DNA from 4 places in the Nitratireductor basaltis genome. Region 3 is predicted to be linked to each of the others. Evidence: predicted binding sites of a transcription regulator. Region 3 holds the regulator's gene; each other region holds the start of a gene.
What was found. The regulator PhoB, encoded in region 3, activates phosphate uptake and scavenging genes when phosphate is short. The targets are predictions, from matches to a motif close to TGTCATNNANCTGTCAT.
Positions count from the first base shown of each region.

Region 1 (5,670 bases), 260 kb from region 3:
GAATGCTGCAGCCAGGCAATGACACGTCGCGCGGTAATCGCCGGGTCCCAAGGCAACCCACCAATACGTCGCCCATAAAGGTTGATCCAGTCTCCCACCAATGCCCGCGCATTCGCCGATGCCAGCTCCGACTGCGCCGCATTGAGATGCCGCAGCCAGCGAAAGGCGTGCAGTTCTTCAAGCCAGCCGCGATTGCGCACATCAAGGTGAAAGGGGGACTGCCCGCCGGTTTCGATCAACTGCCCCGCTAGAAGAAAGCGCCCGTGATAGATCTCGCGTGCGATCTCCGGGTCGGCCAGCCGCAGGTCCGGAGGCGCTATCAGAACGCGTTCAGGTGTGCGACCGGTATAGCGCCAGCGATAGACCGGGCCAGTACGCAGCCGACGACGCAGGCGTCGCCATGCCTGGCGCGCCGCAAGTCCCCAAAGAACAGGAGCGTGGCTCCCTGCCGTCTGCACTGACCGCACCTATTTGAATCAATTGCCCCGTATCCGCACAAGACTCTATATGATTCAAACAGTTGTGCGAAGGCGAAAACATGACGGGCTCAGGAAGCGTCAGCGCTTGACGAAACGTGCGGCGAAGAACCCGTCCACAGCCTGCAGCTTGCCTTCCTCCGCTTCCGCCGCGTCGGGCAGTGTGCGCAGATAGCCTTCGGGTGTAATGAAATGCGCGGCTCCCGTGAGCTCCGAAGCAGTAATGGTGGAAAGCTCCAGCCCAAGATCCGAAGCGAGAACTTGCGACACGACCGCTTCACCTTCCAGCGGGTCAATGGAGCAGTTCGCAAAGACGAGCGTTCCCCCGGCCCGAACCAGTGTCGCCGCATGCTCCAGCAGTTTGCGCTGAAGTTCTGCAAGCTTTTCAATGTCCTCGGGAGTCTTTGTCCATGGCACATCCGGGTGCCGACGCACGGTACCGTTCGAGGAGCAGGGCGCATCGAGCAGAACTGCATCGAACGGCTCTTCGACCGTCAGCGTCAGGCCATCGGCCTTCGATATCTCCGCATCAAGCTTGAGGCGCTGCAGATTGGCTGCCAACCGCTTCAACCGGCTCGCGGACAGGTCGACCGCCGTGACCTTTGCGCCATAATGGGCAAGCTGCGCCGTCTTGCCGCCCGGTGCCGCACACAGATCAAGCACGCGCATCCCGGGCCTGGCCCCTATAAGCTTTGCCGGCAGGCTGGCCGCCGCATCCTGGACCCACCATTCGCCCTCATCGAACCCCTCGAGCTCCGGCACGGATGTGTCGAGCTTGTCGACGCGGACGGAGCCATTCGCCAGGACCGTTCCGCCAAAAGCCTCAGCCCAACGCTTTGGGTCCGACTTGACCGTGAAATCAACTGGAGCCTCGAGGCGGTGGGCAGCAAGAATGCGCGCGGCGCGTTCTGCACCATAGGCTTCGCTCAATCTCGTTTGGAACCATTCCGGAGCGTCAACCACCTCATCGATCTTCTGCAGGATCGCATCCTTGCGTCGCGCAATGTTGCGCAGCACGCCATTGACGAGCGCGCTGAACCTGCTGTTGCGGGGATCGGACTTTGCCTGCGAGACCGCAAGATCCACCGCCGCACTGTCGGGAACATCGAGAAACAGGATCTGGACGGCACCGATATGCAGGATGTGGCTGAGCGAGCGGGCATTTCCCGGCAAGGGCCGGTCGAGCCTTTGCATGATGGCTTTCTCGATCCCGCATCGCCGCCGCAATGCCGTCACCAGCATGGCGCGAACAAGCGCCCGGTCACGCGGATCGAGCGCCACATATTGCGGGTGACCATGCTCGCTGTCTGTCACGGCATCAAGCGAAGAGCGCGCATCCACAACGGCCCCAAGAAGACGTGTCGCCACACGCCTGGCATCAAGGCCGGGCTTGTCATCGATGATTTCCGGCTTCCGCCTTGCTGAACGCGCGCCCTGCGCCTTGTTCACGACCACGGCCCCTTGAAACCATCGTCACCTTTGTCCCGGATTCCGGCCGAACCCGTCGGACGTGCGCCCCATGGCCCGGATGCAGCGCCACTTTCCGGCTGCGTATTCGACCAGTTCTGCGGTGTCGGACCCATTTCCTGCGCCATGGCCTGCAGGGCGGCAATGCGGTTCTCGGTGTTGGGGTGGGTGGAAAAAAGTCCGTCCATGCGCTGTCCGTTCAATGGATTGATGATGAACATGTGCGCAGTCGCGGGATTGCGTTCAGCATCCACATTCACCTGCCGTTTCGCACCCATGGCAATCTTGCGCAAGGCCGAAGCAAGCCACATGGGATTGCCGCAGATTTCAGCTCCGCGACGGTCAGCGGAATATTCGCGTGTTCGGCTGATGGCCATCTGTACGAGCATGGCAGCGAAAGGCGCAACGATCATCGCGACAAGTATGCCGATGAAGCCGAAGGGATTGTTGTTGTTGCGCCCGCCACCGAAGAACAGCGCGAAGTTGCCGAGCATGGAAATCGCACCGGCAAGCGTGGCGGTGATCGTCATAATCAGCGTGTCGCGGTTTTGCACATGCGCAAGCTCATGCGCCATGACCGCAGCCACTTCCTCCTCGTTCAGCGCATGAAGAAGTCCGCTTGTCGCCGCCACCGCCGCATTCTCCGGGTTGCGTCCCGTCGCGAAGGCATTGGGCTGCGCATTGTCGATGATGTAGACCTTCGGCATCGGAAGACCTGCGTTTTTCGCAAGGTCCCGAACGATGCCGTAATATTCCGGTGCATTGCGTTCATCCACTTCCTGCGCGCGGTGCATGCGCAGAACCAGCTTGTCGGCATTCCAATAGCTGAAGAGGTTCATCGCGGCGGCAATCGCCAGCGCGATCATCATGCCCCCGGTTCCGCCCAGCATGTAACCCACACCCATGAAAAGGGCAGTCATCACGGCAATCAGCATTGCGGTGCGCATCATGTTCATCGGACACTCCAGAATAGGCTTCAATAAGCCCCCACCGGCTGAAATCAGCCCGCGATGCTCGACGCATGCGGACACCTGACCTATAGATGGCCAGAGGCAGAGTGTTTATCAATATTGGGCCGATCTCATGATGAACGAACCTGAAATTGCAGGCGCTGGAAACAAGGCGGATCCTCAGGAGGCCCCGCGCGAGCTTTCGGCTGCAGCAAAGCGTGCCCTGCGCGAGGCGGAAGAGCGCCGGGCAAATCGCGAGGCCGCAGCGAATGAGATGCCGCGCGAGATAGGTGGTCGCAAGGGACCCGAACCCGTCCGCTTCGGCGACTGGGAAGTGAAAGGCATCGCCACCGATTTCTGATCCGCCGACAGCAGCACCAACTTGCGCAAGCAACATGATAGGAATACTATCCTATTTATGCTGCTTCGCCGATTGAGTCTTCCGATCCTTGCATTTCTTCTGCCCGCCATCGCCCATGCAGGCGACGATGAGGCATTGCCCGGCCCCGTTCCCGCAGATGTTGTCCGTGTCCTGGATGGTGACACCTTCGAGGCACGGGCGCATATCTGGCCGGGACAAACGGTGCAGGTGCTCGTTAGGCTGCGCGGCATCGATGCGCCGGAAATCAGAAGTTCCTGCGCACCCGAGAAGCTTGCCGGCATCACCTCCCGCACGGTCCTGGAGAAGCTGATCGCAGGCCGACGCATCACCATCAGCAATATCAGCGGCGGAAAATATTATGGCCGCGTCATCGCTGACGCGGCCACTGAAAATGGTCAGGCTATAAGCGCCTACCTGCTGGAACGTTCAGTCGTCCGCCCCTATCATGGCGGAAGGCGGGAGCGTTCGTGCCAGCTTTTCGCAGGTGGCTAGTGCACCTGCTCAGTTGTTGTTCTCGTCTTCGTCGTCGTCGGTATTGCCGCGCAGCGAGGACAGTTTCGCGAAGACCGCATCCGCATCCAGCTCCTTTTCTTCCGGCGCCTGATCGTCGAGCGACAGCTTCTCGGTTTCGGATGCCGGAAGCAGCGTCTCGTCGGTCTGCTCGCTCTGCGGAGCATAGCGTGCTGCCTTCTGAACTTCGATGTCGAGATCGATCTGCGAGCAAAGTCCAAGCGTCACCGGATCCATCGGTGTCAGATTGGCCGAGTTCCAGTGCGTGCGATTGCGGATCTGTTCGATCGTGTTCTTGGTCGTGCCGACAAGACGCGAAACCTGGGCGTCCTTGAGCTCGGGATGGTTGCGCACCAGCCACAGAATGGCGTTGGGCCGGTCCTGACGCTTGGAAAGCGGCGTATAGCGCGGGCCCTTGCGCTTCGTCTCCGGCACACGCACCTTCGGCTCGGAAAGCTTGAGCCTGTAATCGGGATTGTTCTCACCCTTGGCAATCTCTTCGCGCGTCAGCTGGCCGGTGATCACGGGGTCCATGCCCTTGATGCCCTGCGCGGCATCGCCATCGGCAATGGCGCTGACTTCAAGCGGATGCAGCTTGCAGAATTCGGCGATCTGGTCGAAGCTCAGCGCCGTATTGTCCACCAGCCAGACGGCGGTTGCCTTGGGCATGAGTAGCGTATTGGCCATGGCATAAATCCTTCTCTTCGCCCGCCTTCCCGGGGCGGACGGTGGTATAACCACCAATGTAGGGAAATCGCCTCACCTATAACCGCATTTGCGCGCCATCGCAATGACTGGCGTTGCGCGCTTGCTGTGTGCTGTCACTGATCTGTCATCACCGGTCATGCAACTGCAATCCATGTCTTCCAGATTCCGCCAACTTCGAATGGCGAGGGAGACGATGATGACCAGCTATCACACCAGAAAAACCATACTCGGCGCAATGGCAGCTGCCCTGCTTGCCGGCACCGCAAATCCTGCATTTGCCGAATCTGCATTCAACCGCATCGCAACATTTCCCGTTGCGGCCAATCTGCCCGCGGACATGGATCAGGCGACCGAAACCTCGTCGGAAATCATCGCAGCGACCGCCGACGGAAACATGTTGGTCTATTCCGACAGCCCTCTTGGTGCCGTTGGCTTTATCGACATCAGTGATGCGCAGAACCCGCAGGCCGCTGGCGTGGTGAAGCTTGAAGGCGAGCCCACATCGGTTGTCGTCTCCGGCAGCAAGGCGCTTGCCGGCATCAACACCTCGCAAAGCTACACCGCGCCCTCCGGCAGGCTGGCCGTTATCGATATTGCGGGACGCGAAGCCGAAATGACCTGCGAATTGGCCGGCCAGCCGGATTCGCTCGCTCTCAGCAAGGATCGCCAATTTCTGGCCGTCGCCATCGAAAACGAGCGCGACGAGGATCTGAATGACGGCGCCCTGCCGCAGCTTCCCGCAGGCGTGCTGCAGGTCTTCGCCATGCAGGATGGTGCTCCCGACTGCGATAGCGTGAAAACCGTGGAATTGACCGGTCTTGCGGAAGTCGGCGCAGACGATCCCGAGCCGGAATTTGTCGACTTCAATGATTCCAACGAGATCGTTGTTTCTCTGCAGGAGAACAACCACTTCGCCGTGGTCAGCGCCGAGAGCGGCGAGATCGTCAGCCACTTTCCAGCAGGCAAGACTTCGGCTGAAAACGTCGATCTCAAGGACGACGGCGCCATCCTCTTCACTGAGACCATGCCGGAAACCGCCCGCGAACCGGATGCGGTGAAATGGCTGGACAATGACCGCTTTGTTGCCGCCAATGAGGGCGACTACCAGGGCGGCTCGCGCGGCTTCACGATCTTCTCCAAAAACGGCGACGTGCTGTTTGATTCCGGATCGGACCTC
Region 1 covers NZ_JMQM01000002.1:341,863-347,532, reverse strand. The annotation lists gene EL18_RS14035 (heparinase II/III family protein) at 1-458, opposite strand, end outside; gene EL18_RS14030 (RsmB/NOP family class I SAM-dependent RNA methyltransferase) at 558-1,925, opposite strand; gene htpX (zinc metalloprotease HtpX) at 1,922-2,899, opposite strand; gene EL18_RS14020 (DUF1674 domain-containing protein) at 3,027-3,254, shown strand; gene EL18_RS14015 (thermonuclease family protein) at 3,312-3,767, shown strand; gene EL18_RS14010 (DUF1013 domain-containing protein) at 3,777-4,472, opposite strand; gene EL18_RS14005 (esterase-like activity of phytase family protein) at 4,690-5,670, shown strand, end outside.
Region 1: EL18_RS14005 (esterase-like activity of phytase family protein) is a predicted target of PhoB. The motif match lies at 4,605-4,621, and genes of this name have one in related genera.

Region 2 (5,670 bases), 260 kb from region 3:
CTCCCACATCATGATCTACGAGCTTCAGGACGGCGAAGCCGCCTATCCGACCATCGTCTCTGAGATGAAGGACGGCCAGCCCATCGGCTGGGGCGCGCTTTCGGGCCTATCCGCCGATCCGGCCACCGATGGAAAGCTCTATGCCATCAACGACTCCTTTTACGCCAACCAGCCGGCGATCTTCACGGTGGATGCCACGAGTAAACCAGCCCGCATCACCGGGAAAATGGTGGTCACGCGAAATGGCAATCCGGCCCAGAAGCTTGACCTTGAAGGCATTGTTGCTGACGGCAAGGGCGGCTTCTGGCTGGCATCGGAAGGCAATACGGCAAAGCTCACGCCTCACGCTCTTCTCCATGTCGATGCTGACGGCGAGATCGGCGAGGAAATTGCCCTGCCTGCCGCCCTCATCTCCCAGGAAAAGCGCTTCGGCATGGAAGGCGTGACAATCGTGGGTGAAGGCGACGATCAGATGCTCGTCATGGCCATCCAGCGCGAATGGAATGACGACGCGGAAGGTCTGGTGAAGCTCGTCACCTACAAGCCGTCCGACGAAAGCTGGGCTGCCGTCCACTACCCGCTGGACAAGCCGGACGCCGGCTGGGTCGGCCTGTCCGAAATCACGGCGCATGACGGCAAGCTCTATATTGTCGAGCGTGACAACCAGATCGGCGATGCCGCCCGCATCAAGCGCCTTTTCGCGGTCGAGCTGGAAGGTTTCGAACCCGCTGAACTCGGCGGGGAATTGCCGGTGGTGGAGAAGACGCTTGTGCGCGACCTTCTGCCTGACATGAAAGCCGCGACGAACGAGTATGTGGTCGACAAGATCGAGGGTTTCGCCATCGATCGCGCCGGGACGGCCTATTTCGTCACCGACAATGACGGCGTGGACGACTCGTCCGGCGAGACAATCTTCGTCAATCTCGGCCCAATCAACGCGGTCAACTGATCATATGAGGGGCGGTTGCAAGCCGCCCCTTTCTCATTCAGGCGCGTACGACTTTCAGTTTCTTGTCAAAAACGGAAAGCACCCGCGGCAATTCATGCCCGCGTTTCAGGATCGCGCCACCGGCCGCGACCACGCTATAAGCGCCCTGCTTGCGCGCCAGCTTCGGGTTCTTCACGATCTGGAAAAGCGGCACTTCGCTCGTGCGCCGATAGACCGAGAACACCGCAACATCCTTCTGATGATCGATTGCGTAATCGCGCCACTCGCCCTCAGCCACCATCTGGCCGTAGAGCCGCAGGATCTGGTCCAGTTCGCGGCGATGAAAGGTAACCGGTGGCTGAAACCGCTGCGCCCGGGCCTCCGACAGGCGCACCAGATTGGAGGATGGCTGAGCGTCCTCGCCGCTCGCAAAATCTGTCATGAAGCACGCACCTTTCACGAGTTTGTCATGTAAAAGGTGACCTCTCATGCAGTCGATTGCAAGACTTGGCCCTCATAACAGGTTGGCTCACGACGTGAAATGAAGCGAATGATTTGGTGATAAGAGACCACATTCTCGCCTTGATCTGCCCAAGCTCCCGCCAAATTCTGAAGCCACGATCTCCTTGTTGCCTGAGACGGTTCGATTCGGATGTGGCTTCCGTACCCCCCAAGCCCCCCCGCCCACGGGGCTGCAGCCGGGTCGAACCAATCTCTTCAGGCAATCTTGCCCACCGATTGCGGGCATTGATCTCCCAATACGCCGGCGGCCAGATGGCCGAACCGGCGTTTTTTTTGGCTGGAGGGATCAGCGCTGAAATGGCGGCGCAAAGCCGCGCCGCCACCAGGAACAGGTCAGACCGTCACGCTCATCTGCTGGTCAATCCAGAGCGTTGCGCCACCGGAAGTATAGACATCATAGGTGATGCCATTCTCGGTCTGGTCGGCGCCGCTGTCCGTGAAGCCTGAGGCAGTCGCACTGTCATCAATGTCGCCGCGAAGCTTCACAAGCCCCGCATCCGACATGTCGAGCACATCCTGTTCGGTAACGGTCATGCGGTTGGCCCCGCTGCCGGACAGATCGACCATCTCGATGCCCTTTACCGCGTCCTGGTTGAACGCCGTCAGATCAAGATGAATTCCACCGGCCGAGATGACCATCGTATCCTCGCCCGCACCGCCGTCGACCATAAGAAATCCGGCATTGGCCACGGTCAGAATGTCGTCGCCTTCATAACCGAGAAGCGTATCATTGCCACCCATGCCGTTAAGCTGGTCATTCTTATCGGAGCCGGACATCCAGTCATCTGCACCCGACCCGTTTCGTATCAGCCCCGCACCAAAACCGTTCGTCTGGCCATAAATGATATAGGAAGCACCAGCATCGGTACCGCCCAGATCATTATTGTTACTGCCGATGATGATGTCATTCACTCCATCCCCGTTCATGTCGCCTGACGCGTCGACACGTTGTAGACCATCAGCGACATTCTCGCCGTGGAAGCTCACACCTTCCTCGGCAGTAAGCTCGGTGATATCGAGTATCCTCTTTCCTCCGACCACCTCGCCCCATACCCCGTCCGACTTGCCAAAGACGACCGTGATAAGTCCAGAATTTGCGTGGTAACCTCCGCCCAATGTGGAAATGAGCAGATCATCATGCCCGTCGCCGTTGATATCGCCATGCGTTACAAGGGTCGGATTTGACAATTCAGGGTCATATTTGATTGTAAATCCATCATCAGGTCCAATAGTTGCGAGGTTAAGAGATTGCCTTCCGGTAGTCTCAGTCCAATCCGTGCCGGCTTTTCCGTAGAGAATGGTTGTTTCGCCTGCGCTACCGTTAGCGTTTCCACCGACTGCGAGATCATCCAACCCGTCCTTGTTCAAGTCGCCAACGGAAGCCAATACATGTCCCAGAGAAATGCTCCCCGTCCGGTAGAACATGACGCCTTGATCATGTGTCATCGCTTCCAGGTTCATGCTGGTCCCGAGGCTGCGCTCCGCGTCACCGAAGACGATGTATGCCCTGCCGGGGGCATCATTTGAGCTGCCGCTTCCGGTGTATTCTCGCTGCTGACTGATTAACAGGTCCGTCAAGCCGTCGCCATTGAAGTCCCCGCTGTCAATATGCAGACCAATCAAACCCTGTTTCTTGGTGCCCACAAAAGCAACACCTTGACCCGTTGGTATGCTCGAAAGATCCAGTAACCTGCCGCTTCCATTCGCATTGCCCCACGCTCCATCTTCACGTCCGTAGATCAGGTACGAACGACCCGTTGTGGATGGATAGTTGGACCACGGTGTGCTCACGAGAAAGTCTTCTATGCCGTCTCCATCGAAATCTCCGGCAGAACTGATTTGAAATGACGAGTTCTCCAGAACCGGGTTGCTGGTGTTTCTGATCCTGACGCCATATTCGGCTGTCAGCCCCGCCAGTTTGAGCACCTGCCTTCCGCCTTCGACATCGCCCCATTGTCCATCGGCGCGCCCGAATAGGACAAAAGCTCCGCCTGCATTGCTCAGGTTGCTTTCTCCTCGGCCTTGGAGCAGAAGGTCCGCAATGCCATCATTGTTGAAGTCGCCCCCCAGAGAGGCGCCGGTAAGAAGGTGAAACCTCGTCCAGGGGCCTTGAATTACCAGCCCATCCTCTGGCGCCAAACTTCCCAGATCCACCATTCGCCTACCGTCGACAAGCGAACCATAATCTCCATTTGTTTTTCCGTAGATGAGGTAAACTTCGCCCGCATTCGTGGTATAGTCGTCACCGCCGTTAGCACCGACAATAAAGTCTCCAATCCCGTCGTCATTCACATCACCGACAAGTCTTACACTACCTGCGAAATCATTCGTCCGATCACCAACCACTACGAAGCCGCTATCGGGATTGAGCACCGATAGGGGTATTTCGTGATTGTGGCGCTCCACCACCTGCTCCGCAGTTGCCGTAATGCCTGCTGCGTTTCTGGCGCGTACGGTAACGTTGAGCGTGTCGCCAACGCCGAGTGCGCTGAGGTCGATGATTTCGGATTCCCAGTAGCCATTGGCATCCGAGATCATGGAGCCGATATTCACGCCCTCGACAAAGACATCGATGCGAATATTCGGGTCCGTCGTGCCTGACAGGCGCGTTTCTTCCGCATGCGTGATGAAGTCTCCCACCACGCCGAAGTCGTTGGACATGGCGCGGATCGACACGCTCGGCGCATCCGTGTCCACGGTCACCTGATAAGCATCGGAATAGCCCGAGATGTCATTGCCCGCGGCATCTTGCTGGCGCGCCGTGATCTGGTAGGTGCCCTGGCCAAGCGCGTTCTCCGTGTTGTCGATGAACCATTCGCCGTTCTCATCGACAATGTTCGAGCCGATCTCGTCGCCATCAATGTAAAGCCACACCGTCGCACCCGCCTCGCCCGTGCCATGGAAGACCAGATGCTGGTCCTGCGTGATGCCGTCTGTTGGATCGAAGCCGGAATCGGGATCGATATGCGTCACCACCGGCGGCGGTGTCGCATCGGCTCCGCCATTATTGGTGTCGATCACCATGTCGAACAGGTTCGAGGGAGCTGAAGGATCATTGCCCGCCGCGTCCTGCTGCGTGGCGCTGATCGTGTAACCGCCATCCGCAAGTGCTGCGGTCGGCTCCGTGCTCCACCGTCCCTCGAAGACCGTCGCCGTCAGCGTTGCGACCACTGCATTGGCGCTGTCGCGGATCGTCACCGTGACCACCGCGCCATCCGGCTCGTCGGAGGTGCCGAGGATCTGGATCGTGTTGTCATTGGTGATGCCGTCATCATTCTCGCGGCCATTGTCATCGGCAATGGCAAGGATCACCGGCGGCGGCGTGACATCAGCACCGCCATCATTGGTGTCGATGGTGAGGCTTGTGGCTTCGGACGCCGCGGATGGCGGATTGCCTGCTGCGTCCTGCTGGGTTGCCGTTGCGGTATAGTTGCCGTCGGGCAGCTCCGCGCTCTCATTCGTCGTCCAGGTGCCATTGGCAACCGTTGCCGTCAGGGTCGCGACTGTTGCACCACCCTCATCCAGAAGCGTCACCGTCACCACCGTGCCGTCTGTTTCCGTCGAGGTGCCGGTGAAGGCGATCATGTTGTCATTGGTGATGCCGTCGCCCACCACGCCGCTGTCTTCCTCGAAACCCGTGATCACCGGCGGCTCTGTCGGCACCGTGCCCCCTTCATTGGTATCGACAATGACGCGATAGGGGTCCGAGACGGGTGAAGGCGGATTGCCCGCCGCATCCTGCTGGGTGGCCGTCACCTGATAGGTGCCGTCGGCAAGCACCGTGCCGGTATGGTCATAGCGCCAGGCGCCGGTCTCGTCGGCAGTGGCTGTGCCAAGCTCCACACCGTCGAGCAGCACCGTCACCAGCGCATGCGGCTTGGCCGTGCCGAGGAAGAACAGCATGGTCTCATCCGTGATGCCATCGGCCGGATCTAGCCCGCCATCCACCTCGATGCCGGTCACCACCGGTGCCGGTGAGGGCGTCTCGCCACCCTCGCCGCCGCCATTGGTGTCCACCACCACCGTGAAGGGATCGGATGGCGCGGATACCGGATTGCCTGCCGCATCCTGCTGCGTGGCTGTGACCTGATAGGTGCCATCGGCAAGCGAGGTTTCGCTGTGGTCGAGATGCCAGACGCCATCCGCGCCCGCAATCTCCGACCCGATGACGACGCCGTCCAGCATGACTGTCACCAGCGCATGCGGCTCCGCCTCGCCAA
Region 2 covers NZ_JMQM01000002.1:335,909-341,578, reverse strand. The annotation lists gene EL18_RS14005 (esterase-like activity of phytase family protein) at 1-949, shown strand, start outside; gene EL18_RS14000 (DUF2794 domain-containing protein) at 987-1,370, opposite strand; gene EL18_RS13995 (Ig-like domain-containing protein) at 1,784-5,670, opposite strand, start outside.
Region 2: EL18_RS14000 (DUF2794 domain-containing protein) is a predicted target of PhoB. The motif match lies at 1,383-1,399, and genes of this name have one in related genera.

Region 3 (5,670 bases):
TGATCTCCCCCCTCGTGGGGGAGATGCCTGGCAAGGCAGAGGGGGGTGAACATCGCCACCATGCATTGAGCCTGGTGATCCTCGCAGCCACCCTCCTCCTCACCCACCCAACCATCGCTGCGCCCCTCGCCGACATCCCCGTGATGCACGAGGAAGCCCAATCCGCTGGCCTCACCCACGCCTATCGCGGTCCGTGGGAATATTTCGTGGGCGGCGGAGCCGCTTCATTCGACTGCAATGGCGATCGCATGCCCGATCTGTTCATCGCAGGCGGGCGTGATGATGCTGCACTCTTCGTCAGTGAAAGCACCAGAGGCAGCGCGCTGAAATTTTCCCGTCGCGACCATGGTCTTGGCCGCGATGGCACGCGTGTGCTGGGCGCCTACCCGCTCGACATCGACAATGACGGCCACAAGGATCTCGTGCTCCTGCGCCTTGGCGAAAACATCATCCTGAAGGGCGGACCAAACTGCAGTTTCGAGAGGGCCAATGACGCCTTCGCTTTCGACGGCGGGCGCGCCTGGACAACCGCATTCTCGGCCATGTGGGAGCCGGACGCCCGCTTCCCCACGCTTGCCTTCGGAAACTATGTCGACCGCTCCGCCCCCGGCTCTCCCTGGGGCACCTGCCACGACAACGCGCTCTACCGGCCGGAGCAAGGCACCAACGGCCCGCTCTACGAGGATCGCCGCGCACTCACCCCAGGCTACTGCGCCTTGTCCATGCTGTTTACGGATTGGAACCGCTCCGGCACGCCGGACCTGCGCATCACCAATGACCGCCACTATTATCGCGGCGGCGAGGAGCAACTCTGGCATGTGGAGCCGGGCCGAAGCCCGCGGCTCTACTCCCGCTCCGAAGGCTGGCGACACCTGACCATCTGGGGCATGGGCATCGCCGAAGCCGATATCGACGCCGACGGCTATCCCGAATACGCGCTCACCTCCATGGGCGACACCAAGCTGCAGAAGCTCGATGAAGAGGCCGAGGAAGACCGTCCGATCTACAGAGACATAGCCTTTGACCGCGGCGCAACCGCCCATCGCCCCTATCAGGGCGACGACCTGAAACCCTCCACCGGCTGGCATGCCGAGTTCGCCGACTTCAACAATGACAGCCTCGCCGACCTTTTCATCGCCAAGGGCAATGTTGAAGCCATGCCGGATTTTGCGGCTACCGATCCCGACAATCTGCTGATCGGCCAGTGGGACGGTTCCTTCGAGGAAGCCGGCGGCACAAGCGGCATCGGCCTGCCGACCAAGGGCCGCGGTGCGGTTGTCACGGATTTCAACGCCGACGGTCTGCTGGACCTCTTGGTGGTCAACCGCGAGCAGAATGTCTCGCTCTTCCGCAACAAGGGCATGAAGCAGGGCGATCGCGCAATTGCGGGCGGCAATTTCGTCGCCGTCGAACTCGCCCAGAAGGGGGCAAACCGCAACGCGGTCGGCGCGCTCATCTCGATCAAGATCGGCACCAGAACCGTCAACCGCACCATCCAGCTCGGCGGCGGGCACGCCTCCGGCCATGCAGGCTTCATCCACGCAGGCCTCGGCACCTCCGAACGCGCTGAAATCCGCGTAAAATGGCCCGACGGAGAATGGAGCCACCCCTACCGCGTCTTCGCCAACAATTTCGTCAGGATCGAGCGCGGGGAAGCGGAAGCAAGGTATTGGTATCCGGTGGAGTGAGGAGAATTGCGCTTTAGCGACATTCTACTGACACCAATCTGGCGAATACTAATATTCACACTATTCGTGGTGCTCGCAGGAGTATTTACTTCCCGAAAGGAAGTGACTTGCGAAGGGAGCCTTTGGCTCCCTTTCGTTTGTATGGCTAAACAGCCCCTCAAGCTTCCCTGATCGCATAGCCCGCGCCGCGGATTGTCCGTATCACATCCGGCATCTTGCCGTGGTTCACGGCCTTGCGCAGGCGTCCGACATGGACGTCGACGGTGCGTTCGTCGATATAGATGGTCTCGCCCCAGACATTGTCGAGAAGCTGGGCGCGGGAGAAGACGCGACCGGGATGCTGCATCATGAATTCCAGCAGGCGGAACTCGGTTGGCCCCAGGCGGATCTCGTTCTTGCGGCGATAGACACGATGGGATTCGCGGTCGAGCGTGATGTCTCCGACACTTAGGACCGTCGAAAGCACTTCCGGCTTCGCACGGCGCAGAAGCGCGCGCACGCGGGCGACGAATTCGGGCGTCGAAAAAGGTTTGACGAGATAGTCGTCGGCACCTGTTGAAAGCCCCCTCACCCGGTCGCTTTCCTCGCCGCGCGCAGTGAGCATGATGATCGGCAGGCGCTCGGTCTCGGGCCGCATGCGCAGGCGGCGGCAGAGCTCTATGCCGGAGATGGCAGGCACCATCCAGTCGAGTACGAGCAGGTCAGGCACATTCTCCTGAAGCCGCATTTCGGCCTCGTCACCACGCGTGACGACTTCGACCTGATAGCCCTCCGCTTCCAGATTATAGCGCAGGAGGACGCATAGCGGTTCGTCGTCCTCGACCACCATCACTTTCGGCGCAATCATTGGCTGACACCCTTTATTCGGCGCTGACCGTCATCTGCGTCTCGTCCAGCTTTGGCCGCTGGACGGGCAGTTGCTCGCCGGTCATCACGTAATAGGCATTCTCGGCGATATTGGTGACATGATCACCGATACGCTCAAGATTCTTGGCGCAGAAGAGAAGATGCGTGCATGCCGTGATGTTGCGCGGATCTTCCATCATGTAGGTGAGAAGTTCGCGAAACACCGAAGTGTACTGGATGTCGATCTTCTCGTCCTCGTCGCGCAGGGAGGTAAGCCCCTCACTCTGGCGCGCGACATATTGGTCGATGACCGATTTCACCTGCACGATGACAAGCTGCGCCATCGCATCGATGGAATGGGCAAGGCTGCGCGGGGTGGCGCTGTCGCCAACGGCACCGACGCGCTTTGCAACATTCTTCGCCAGATCGCCGATACGCTCGAGATCGCCTGCCATGCGTATGGCACCAACCACGGCGCGCAGATCCTGCGCCATGGGCTGGCGCTTGGCGATGAGCGTGATGGCGCGCTCGTCGAGCTCGCGCTGCTTGGCATCCATGATCGCATCATCGGAGATGACACGCTGCGCCAGACCGTTGTCGGAGCTTATGAGTGCCTTCGTCGCCGACTGGGTCATGGCCCCGGCAAGGTCGCCCATCTCGCAGAGAAGCTGGTCGATCCGGTTCAGTTCCTCGTCAAAGGAGGTGACTGTATGTTCGCCCATGTGACTGTTCCTCGTAACCGCTGAAACCACGGATAAAATCAGCCGAAGCGGCCGGTGATGTAGTCCTGGGTGCGCTTGTCTTCGGGGTTGGTGAACATCTTGTCCGTCGGCCCCTCCTCGACAAGATTGCCGAGATGGAACATCGCCGTGCGCTGCGACACGCGGGCCGCCTGCTGCATGGAGTGTGTGACGATCACGATCGTGTAGTTCTCGCGCAACTCGTCGATCAGTTCTTCCACCTTTGCGGTCGCGATCGGGTCGAGTGCCGAGCATGGCTCGTCCATGAGGATGACTTCCGGCGAAACCGCAATGGCGCGCGCAATGCAAAGGCGCTGCTGCTGACCGCCGGAAAGCCCGGTTCCCGGTTCATGCAGACGGTCCTTTACCTCGTTGAAGAGGCCTGCCTTCTGCAGGCTCGTTTCCACAATGCCGTCCAGCTCGCTTTTGGAGTTGGAGAGCCCGTGGATGCGCGGACCATAGGCGATGTTCTCATAGATCGACTTCGGGAACGGGTTGGGCTTCTGGAACACCATGCCAACGCGTGCGCGCAGTTCCACCACGTCGATCGCCGGATCGTAGATGTCCTCGCCATCAAGCGTGATGTCCCCACGCACGCGACAGATATCGATCGTGTCATTCATGCGGTTGAGGCAGCGCAGGAAGGTGGACTTGCCGCAGCCGGACGGACCGATCAGCGCCGTCACCTGGTTCTGGCGAACATCCAGATTGACGTCGAAGAGAGCCTGCTTCTCGCCGTAGAAGACGCAGACATTCGAGCCGCGCATCTTGACGGTATAGTTCTCGCTATCAGGCTGGATCGCGTTCTCTACTTGAGCTTCTGTGAGCATGTTCATATCCCTTGGCTCCACCTACCAGCGACGCTCGAAGCGCTTGCGCAGGACCACGGCTATTGCATTCATCAGGACCAGGAAGCCCAGAAGGATGAGGATAGCCGCAGAAGTTTTCTGTTGGAATGCGGGTTCCGGAAAATCCGCCCACATGAAGATCTGCACCGGCAGCACCGTGGCCGGAGAAGTGAACCCGCCCGGCACATCCACGATGAAGGCGACCATGCCGATCATGAGAAGCGGAGCGGTTTCACCCAGCGCCTGCGCCATGCCGATGATCGTCCCCGTCAGGATGCCGGGCATCGCCAGCGGCAGCACGTGGTGAAACACGGTCTGCACCTTCGACGCTCCGATCCCCAATGCAGCCTCGCGGATGGAGGGCGGCACGGCGCGCAATGCTGCGCGCGAGGCGATGATGATGGTCGGAAGTGTCATCAGCGCCAGAACGAAACCGCCGGCAAGGGGTGCCGAACGCGGGAAGGAGAACCAGTTGATGAAGACAGCCAGGCCGAGCAGACCGAACACGATGGACGGAACGGCAGCCAGATTGTTGATATTGACCTCGATGATGGCCGTCAGGCGGTTCTTGGGGGCAAATTCCTCCAGATAGATCGCAGCTGCAACACCGATCGGGAAAGCGAGTGCAAGCGTCACAAGCATTGTCAGGGCAGAGCCGACAACCGCACCCCAAATGCCTGCCATTTCCGGTTCACGGCTCGCACCGGAAAAGAGGAATATCTCGTTCCAGCGGCTTTCGGTGAGCCCCTGAGCCGTCAGTGAGTCGACCCACACGATTTCGCGGTCGGTAAATTTACGTTGCGACTCGGGTGTCTCGACAATGCGAATGGCTGCTTCGTCAGAAACCTGGGGCGCATCGCTCAGGAGAACATTGCCGGTTGCGGTTGCACCACCGTCCGCGGCCTGCACCTCAAGCAGCTTGACGATCCGGCCGTCGGCTTGAAGCAACAGCGATGATGCACCCGAGGTGAGACGCAGCACGCCATCTTCTTCTATGGCACCAGCCTCACGAGCCAATTCAACAACCGACCGATCGCTGAACGTGATTTCCGCGGCACCATCAGTCGCTACGATCTGAGGCGCTGCCGCGAGCGCTTCCCGTCCACCATCCTTGGCCACGAGGCCCTTCAGGTAGAGATCGGAAAAGTCATCGAGTGGCAGAGCGACCTGGCGGGTATCACCTGCTTCAACCTCGCCGCTTTCAAGCGCCTTGCGCAGCAGGGTCGGTGCGCCGGTGGAGACCAGTCCGCGAAGGGCGCGCTGTTCCTGGCGACCTTCCACTGATGGAAACTGCCCCATGATGGCGTCGTTGACGATGCCGGAAAAATTGGTCGCGCTGAGATTTTCCATGTCCACCTGCTCTGCCGACAGATCAAGCGGCAGGGTGACATAATTCATCCGGAAGGCAGGCAACGCCTGCGTCACGATTGTGGAAAGCAAGATCACCAGGAACAGGCCTGAGAGTGCTACAGCGCCCGCACCCATCCACTTGAACCGGCGCTCGGCCGCATAGCGGGCCTTCAGCCGTGCCTTGGCGGCATCGTTGGT
Region 3 covers NZ_JMQM01000002.1:599,671-605,340, reverse strand. The annotation lists gene EL18_RS15285 (FG-GAP repeat domain-containing protein) at 1-1,688, shown strand, start outside; gene phoB (phosphate regulon transcriptional regulator PhoB) at 1,846-2,532, opposite strand; gene phoU (phosphate signaling complex protein PhoU) at 2,549-3,256, opposite strand; gene pstB (phosphate ABC transporter ATP-binding protein PstB) at 3,295-4,110, opposite strand; gene pstA (phosphate ABC transporter permease PstA) at 4,126-5,670, opposite strand, start outside.

Region 4 (5,670 bases), 560 kb from region 3:
ATCGGTGAAAAAGATGGCGGAAATGCCGGCCAGCGGCCCGGGCCCGAAGGCACGGGTGAAGAAAAGCGCCCAGATCAGCATGTCCACGCAGCGCAGGAAGTCGAAGAAACGCTTGAGGGCAAAATTGGCAACCCGCCGCGGATGGATGTTGCGGGCAGCAAGAAATGACAGCGGGAATGCTACGAGAACTGCAAGCACCGTGCCGACAAAGGCCATGACGATGGTCTGAAGCAGCTTGAGCCAGACATCGCCGTGCTGCCACTCGGCGTTGTTGGCGAAATTGTCGAAGGCGAGCGCGGCGTTGCTGCGGTCGGGCTCGATACGCGGGCCGAAGGCAATCAGGGAGATCACCTCCCCGGAAGACTTGCCCCAGAATGGTGAGCGCGTGTCGAAGAAGAAGTTCTCCCAGCCCAGGAAGCGGCGGCTGACCTTGACCTTGTTGTCGCGGATTTCCGCCCTGCCCTTCATGCCAAAGGAAAGGAGTATCTTCGCGCCTTCCGAGCGCTGGCTTGCCCAGTCGGGCAGCGGGTCGAGCGGCAGAACCCGCCCATCTTCAATGCGAATGTTCAGGACTTCGTCGCCGCGTGTGACAACCACGCCGCCCGGCTGCACGTCGATGAACTGGTCCGCAGAGAGGTGGACGCGCGCTTCAACGACTGCCTCGATTTGCCGAGGTGCTTGCGGCGTGGGCTCGGCAGCAGCTTCACCGGATGCTTGCGGCAGGTTGCCGAGGAAACTGTTTTGGGCAGGGGAAGGCTCTGCCTGCAGATTTCCAAGGAAGCCGCTATTCGCGGTTTGCCCCGTTCCGGTGGCGGCTGAACCTGTACTGGCGGCGACGTGCACGGTGTCCTTGCGCAGCTCCAGCCACTCCGGTTTGGGATCACTGCCGAGGGGCGAGAAGCGGGGGAAGGAGACCGTGAGATGGTTTTCCTCAAGGTCGATATCCGGCTTGATCTCGTAGGAATACCAATCACTCAGATAGGTGCCCGCGATGCCCCAATTGGCCCCGCCCAACACGCTGCCTATGGAGAAGAACCACCAGGCGAAGACGAGATAGGCAATTGCACCGAGGCCGATCAGCCAGCCGGTGCGCTGACGGCGGGCGCTGCTGGCGAATATTTCGGGATAGCGCGCCAGGATCGCGTCATTTGCGGATTGTGAAGCCATGATCACGCTCCCTGCGCGAGAGTGAAGCTTTGTTCACGCACAAGGCGCTTGCGCAGCCATGCGGAGAACTGGTCAACCGCAACGATTGTTGTGAACAGCAAAAGGATGATCGCGAGCGTCTTGGCCTCATGGCCGCGGCCAATCGACAGGCGCAAGGCCTCGCCAATGCCACCGCCGCCGACCGCACCGATGATGGTGGAGGCGCGCACGTTGATCTCGAGTCTCAGCAGCGTGTAGCTCAGGAAATTGGGCAGGACCTGCGGCACGACGCCGAACCAGACGCGCTCGACCCAGTTGCCACCAGCAGCACGCAAGCCCTCCTCGGCTTTCAGATCCGCATTTTCGACCACCTCGAAGAAGAGCTTGCCAAGCGCGCCGATGGTGTGGATCGCCACAGCTATGATGGCGGGAACCGCACCCAGCGAGAGGATGGCCAGGAAGAAGCCGGCGATCACGATCTCGGGGAAGGCGCGCAGCACTTCCATGAAGCGGCGCACGAAGAAGCGCAGCCAGCGCCGCGTCGTCAGATTGGCCGCAGCCAGAAAGCAAAGAATGAAGCCGAAGACAAAACCGATCAGTGTGGAAACCACCGCAATATTGATCGTCTCGAGCATCTTGTAGAAATATTCCGGCAGATACAGGCTCTCGGTGAGATAGATGCGCCCGTCCGGATAATTGTATTTCAGGCTGCCATCGTCATAGGGCGACGGCAGGTCGAACATTGCCCGCCATATCTCCATGCCGTCACGTGGCACGAGCTGACCCACGAAATCGAAGAGATAGGGCAGGCGGTCAAAGAATTTGCCGGCATTGGATTCGTTGGCAAACCAGAGCGAGCCGAACATTGCCAGCGCAAGAAATGCGATGCCGCCAAAGGTGTAGAGGCGGCGGCGGCCAGCCAGTTCCCGCCAATGACGTTCAACGGTTGCGCCGGCTTCTGTCAGAAGCGGTGTCTGTGTGGTCGCTGTCATGATGTCCGGTCTGCTCAAGACATGAGGCAGCCCCTCCCCCTCGATCGAGGAGAAGGGGCCGGTCTCGGATTGGTCCTATCAGGAACCGATCTGGGCGCGGCGCGCTTCGATGATCGGCGCGTAGAATTCCGGCGTTACTTCCGTGTAGCCGGTGTAATCGCCACCCTGGATCGCAGAGAAGCACTCGGCGTCGGTTTCGGGGAGCTGCATCATGAAGTCCTTGAAGGCCTGCTTCATGCTGTCGTCGAGCGAGGTGCGAACAACAACCGGGCCATTCGGGATGAGCGGCGACTTCCAGATTTCCACCAGATCATCCATGTCGAGAATGCCCTTCTCGACCATCTTGTGCAGATTGCCGGAGGTGTAGCCTTCAGAGAAATCACCCACGCCGGATGCCCAGGTGGTGCCTGCATCGAAGGTGCCCTTCACGACCTCGAGAACCAGGTTTTCGTGACCGCCACCAAAGCCGGTCTCGGCGAAGAATTCGTCAACCGGAGCGCCGATGGCGGCAGGCAGCGTCACAGCCGGGACAAGGTAGCCGGAGGTGGAGTCCGGATCGGCGAAACCGAGCTTCTTGCCCTTGAGGTCTTCCAGGGTCTTGATGCCGGAATCGGCACGGGCAACCATGACGGAGTGGTAGCCGGTGGAGCCGTCGGTCTGAACCGTGGTCAGGATCGGCTCAACAGCGTTATCATCTTCGAGATAGACCTTGGCATAGCCGGAGGCGCCGAGCTCTGCATAGTCAAGCGTGCCACCGAGCAGGCCCTGAACAACGCCATCGTAATCGGAAGCCGGGAAGAACTGGACCTCTTCAACGCCAAGTGCTTCGGGAAGCTTGTCTGCGAGGCACTGGAAATTGCGCAGACGGTCGGCTTCGTTCTCGCCGCCGAGAATGCCGACGCGGAATGTCTTCAGGTCTTCGGCCTGGGCAGAACCCATTGCAAGTGCTGCGAGCGCAACGGCGCTCAGAAGTGCTTTCTTCAGCATGTCGTCTCTCCTGTTGTTGCCGGAAGGCCCGGCGGTTTTTCATTGATGATCCATGGCCCGTGACGGGGGCAAAGCGCTGCCTATCCGGCGAGAACGGGCTCCAGACCGCGCGCTGCCACGGGCGGAGGCGGCGTCTTGATGGCGGTGGAGGTGATGTCTTCGCGCACCGTCTCGCCTGTCGCATCGGCGCCGTAGATCTTGCGCACGGCATTGGCTGTCAGCGCGATGGGCGGACCGTCGAAGACGACTTCACCCTTGGCCATGCCGATGATGCGCGAACAGTAGTGGCGGGCGGTATCCAGCGTGTGGAGATTGGTGATGACGGTGATGCCTTCGCGACGGTTGATGTCTGCCAGCGAGTCCATGACCACCTTGGCATTGAGCGGGTCGAGCGAGGCGATCGGCTCATCGGCGAGGATAACCTTCGGCTCCTGCATCAGGGCGCGCGCAATGGCCACGCGCTGCTGCTGACCGCCGGATAGCGTGCCCGCCGGCTGGAGTGCTGTATGCGCGATGTCGAGCCGCTCAAGTGCCGCGATGGACCTGATGCGCTCCTCGCGGGAATAGATGCCCAGCAGGTTCTTGACGGTTGAGCGATGATTGAGGCGACCGAGCAGCACATTAGTCAGAACATCAAGCCGCGGTACGAGATTGAACTGCTGGAAGATCATCGCGCAATCGCGGTTCCAGCGGCGCAGCGCTGTTCCTTTCAGACCCGTCACCACGACATCATTGAAGGTGATGGCACCTTCGCTGGTATCGACGAGACGGTTTATCATGCGCAGGAGCGTGGATTTGCCCGCGCCTGAGCGACCGATGACGCCAACCATCTCGCCTTCGGCGATCTGGAGGTTCACGGAATTGACGGCCACGGTTTTGCCGAAGCGTCGCGTAACGCCGTTTATCTCAAGCATGACCTCTCCCTGGTCTCGAGCTTTTGCTCTTGTCGGGGAGGAGTCCTACTGCCGGTCCATGAACCCCCAATGTCACTCAGATGTCAGTTTTTTGACGCCCGGCTAACTGTCTGTTCCGGCTCGATTAAGGGTCGTGGAAAGCGGCATCCACATAGCTAATCGTTTTGAGAATGGGAGCCTTCTCGACAAGTCAACGCTGGGCGGGTAGGTCCAATGCCAGGTTCAACACCGGCTTGCGAGACATCTCATGACGCGCCCCATCCATATCGCACCCTCCATTCTTTCTGCGGATTTCTCACGTCTGGGAGACGAGGTGGAAAGCGTGGTGCGCGCGGGCGCCGACTGGGTGCATCTTGACGTCATGGACGGGCATTTCGTGCCGAACATCACTTTTGGGCCGCCGGTCATCAAGGCGCTGCGTGACCGCACGGACAAGGTGTTCGACTGCCATCTGATGATTGCGCCTGCAGACCCTTATCTGGAAGCCTTCGCGGATGCAGGTTGCGACATCATCACGGTTCATGCCGAGGCCGGCCCGCATCTCCACCGCTCGCTTCAGACCATTCGCAAGCTTGGCAAGAAGGCGGGTGTCTCGCTCAATCCCGGCACGCCGGAAAGCGTCATTGAATATGTGCTGGACGAAGTGGACCTCATCCTCTTCATGACGGTCAATCCCGGCTTTGGCGGTCAAGCTTTCATCCCCGCGGTTGTCGAGAAGATCCGCCGCGTGAAGGCGATGGTCGGCGATCGTGACATCGATATCGAGGTTGATGGTGGCGTGACACCTGAAACGGCGCCACTTGTCGTGGAAGCGGGTGCAAATGTGCTCGTGGCGGGCTCCGCCGTCTTCAAAGGCGGCAGCGAAGACGCCTATCGCCGTAACATCGAGGCGATCCGAAAGGCCGTCTGATCAGCGGCCGGTCACCCAGCCAAACCATATTGCGACAGCAGCAAGCATCGCCGAAAGCACACGGCGTGCAACGAGTTCCCGGCGCGGATTGTTCAGGATTGGCTCAAGTGAGCCGGCAAGAATTACGATCGCAGCGTGAACGGCTGTCGCCACTCCTACATAGGCACCCGTCAGGATGATCGTCTGCTGGCTGGCGGGCAGGCCGGGCACAACGAAGCTTGGCAGCACAGTCACATAGAATGCACCGGCCTTGGGATTGAGAAGGTTCGTGATAAAGCCGCGCATGAAATGCTGGCTATCCGGCTTGTCGGCGGATTTCACGATATCTGTTCCCATGCGCCAGCCATCCCATGCGAGATAGAGCAGGAACGCAATTCCAGCCCATCGAAGGGCCCCATACAACAAGGGTGAAGCCAGGATGAGCTGGGCCACCCCGAGCGCTGCTATGATGCCAATGACAGCCAAGCCCAAGGCAACACCTGCGACTGTCGCAGCCCCGGCCCGCCGACCTTCTGACGCCGAAACCAGCGCCAGATAGGCCATGTTCGGCCCTGGCGTCAGCTCGATCAGAAATGAAGCCAGCAGGAATGGAAGAAGGCTTTGCAGCGGCGTGGCTGAAAGCCATTCCATATCAATGCGCCTCGTCCCAATTGTCAGCCGCGCGCGCATCCACCTGTAGCGGAACCGAAAGGTTGCGCGCCGGAAAGGCTGCGCTTTCCAT
Region 4 covers NZ_JMQM01000002.1:39,809-45,478, forward strand. The annotation lists gene phnE (phosphonate ABC transporter, permease protein PhnE) at 1-1,167, opposite strand, end outside; gene phnE (phosphonate ABC transporter, permease protein PhnE) at 1,170-2,138, opposite strand; gene phnD (phosphonate ABC transporter substrate-binding protein) at 2,217-3,125, opposite strand; gene phnC (phosphonate ABC transporter ATP-binding protein) at 3,206-4,039, opposite strand; gene rpe (ribulose-phosphate 3-epimerase) at 4,287-4,949, shown strand; gene EL18_RS12565 (LysE family translocator) at 4,950-5,579, opposite strand; gene polA (DNA polymerase I) at 5,581-5,670, opposite strand, start outside.
Region 4: phnC (phosphonate ABC transporter ATP-binding protein) is a predicted target of PhoB. The motif match lies at 4,120-4,136, and genes of this name have one in related genera.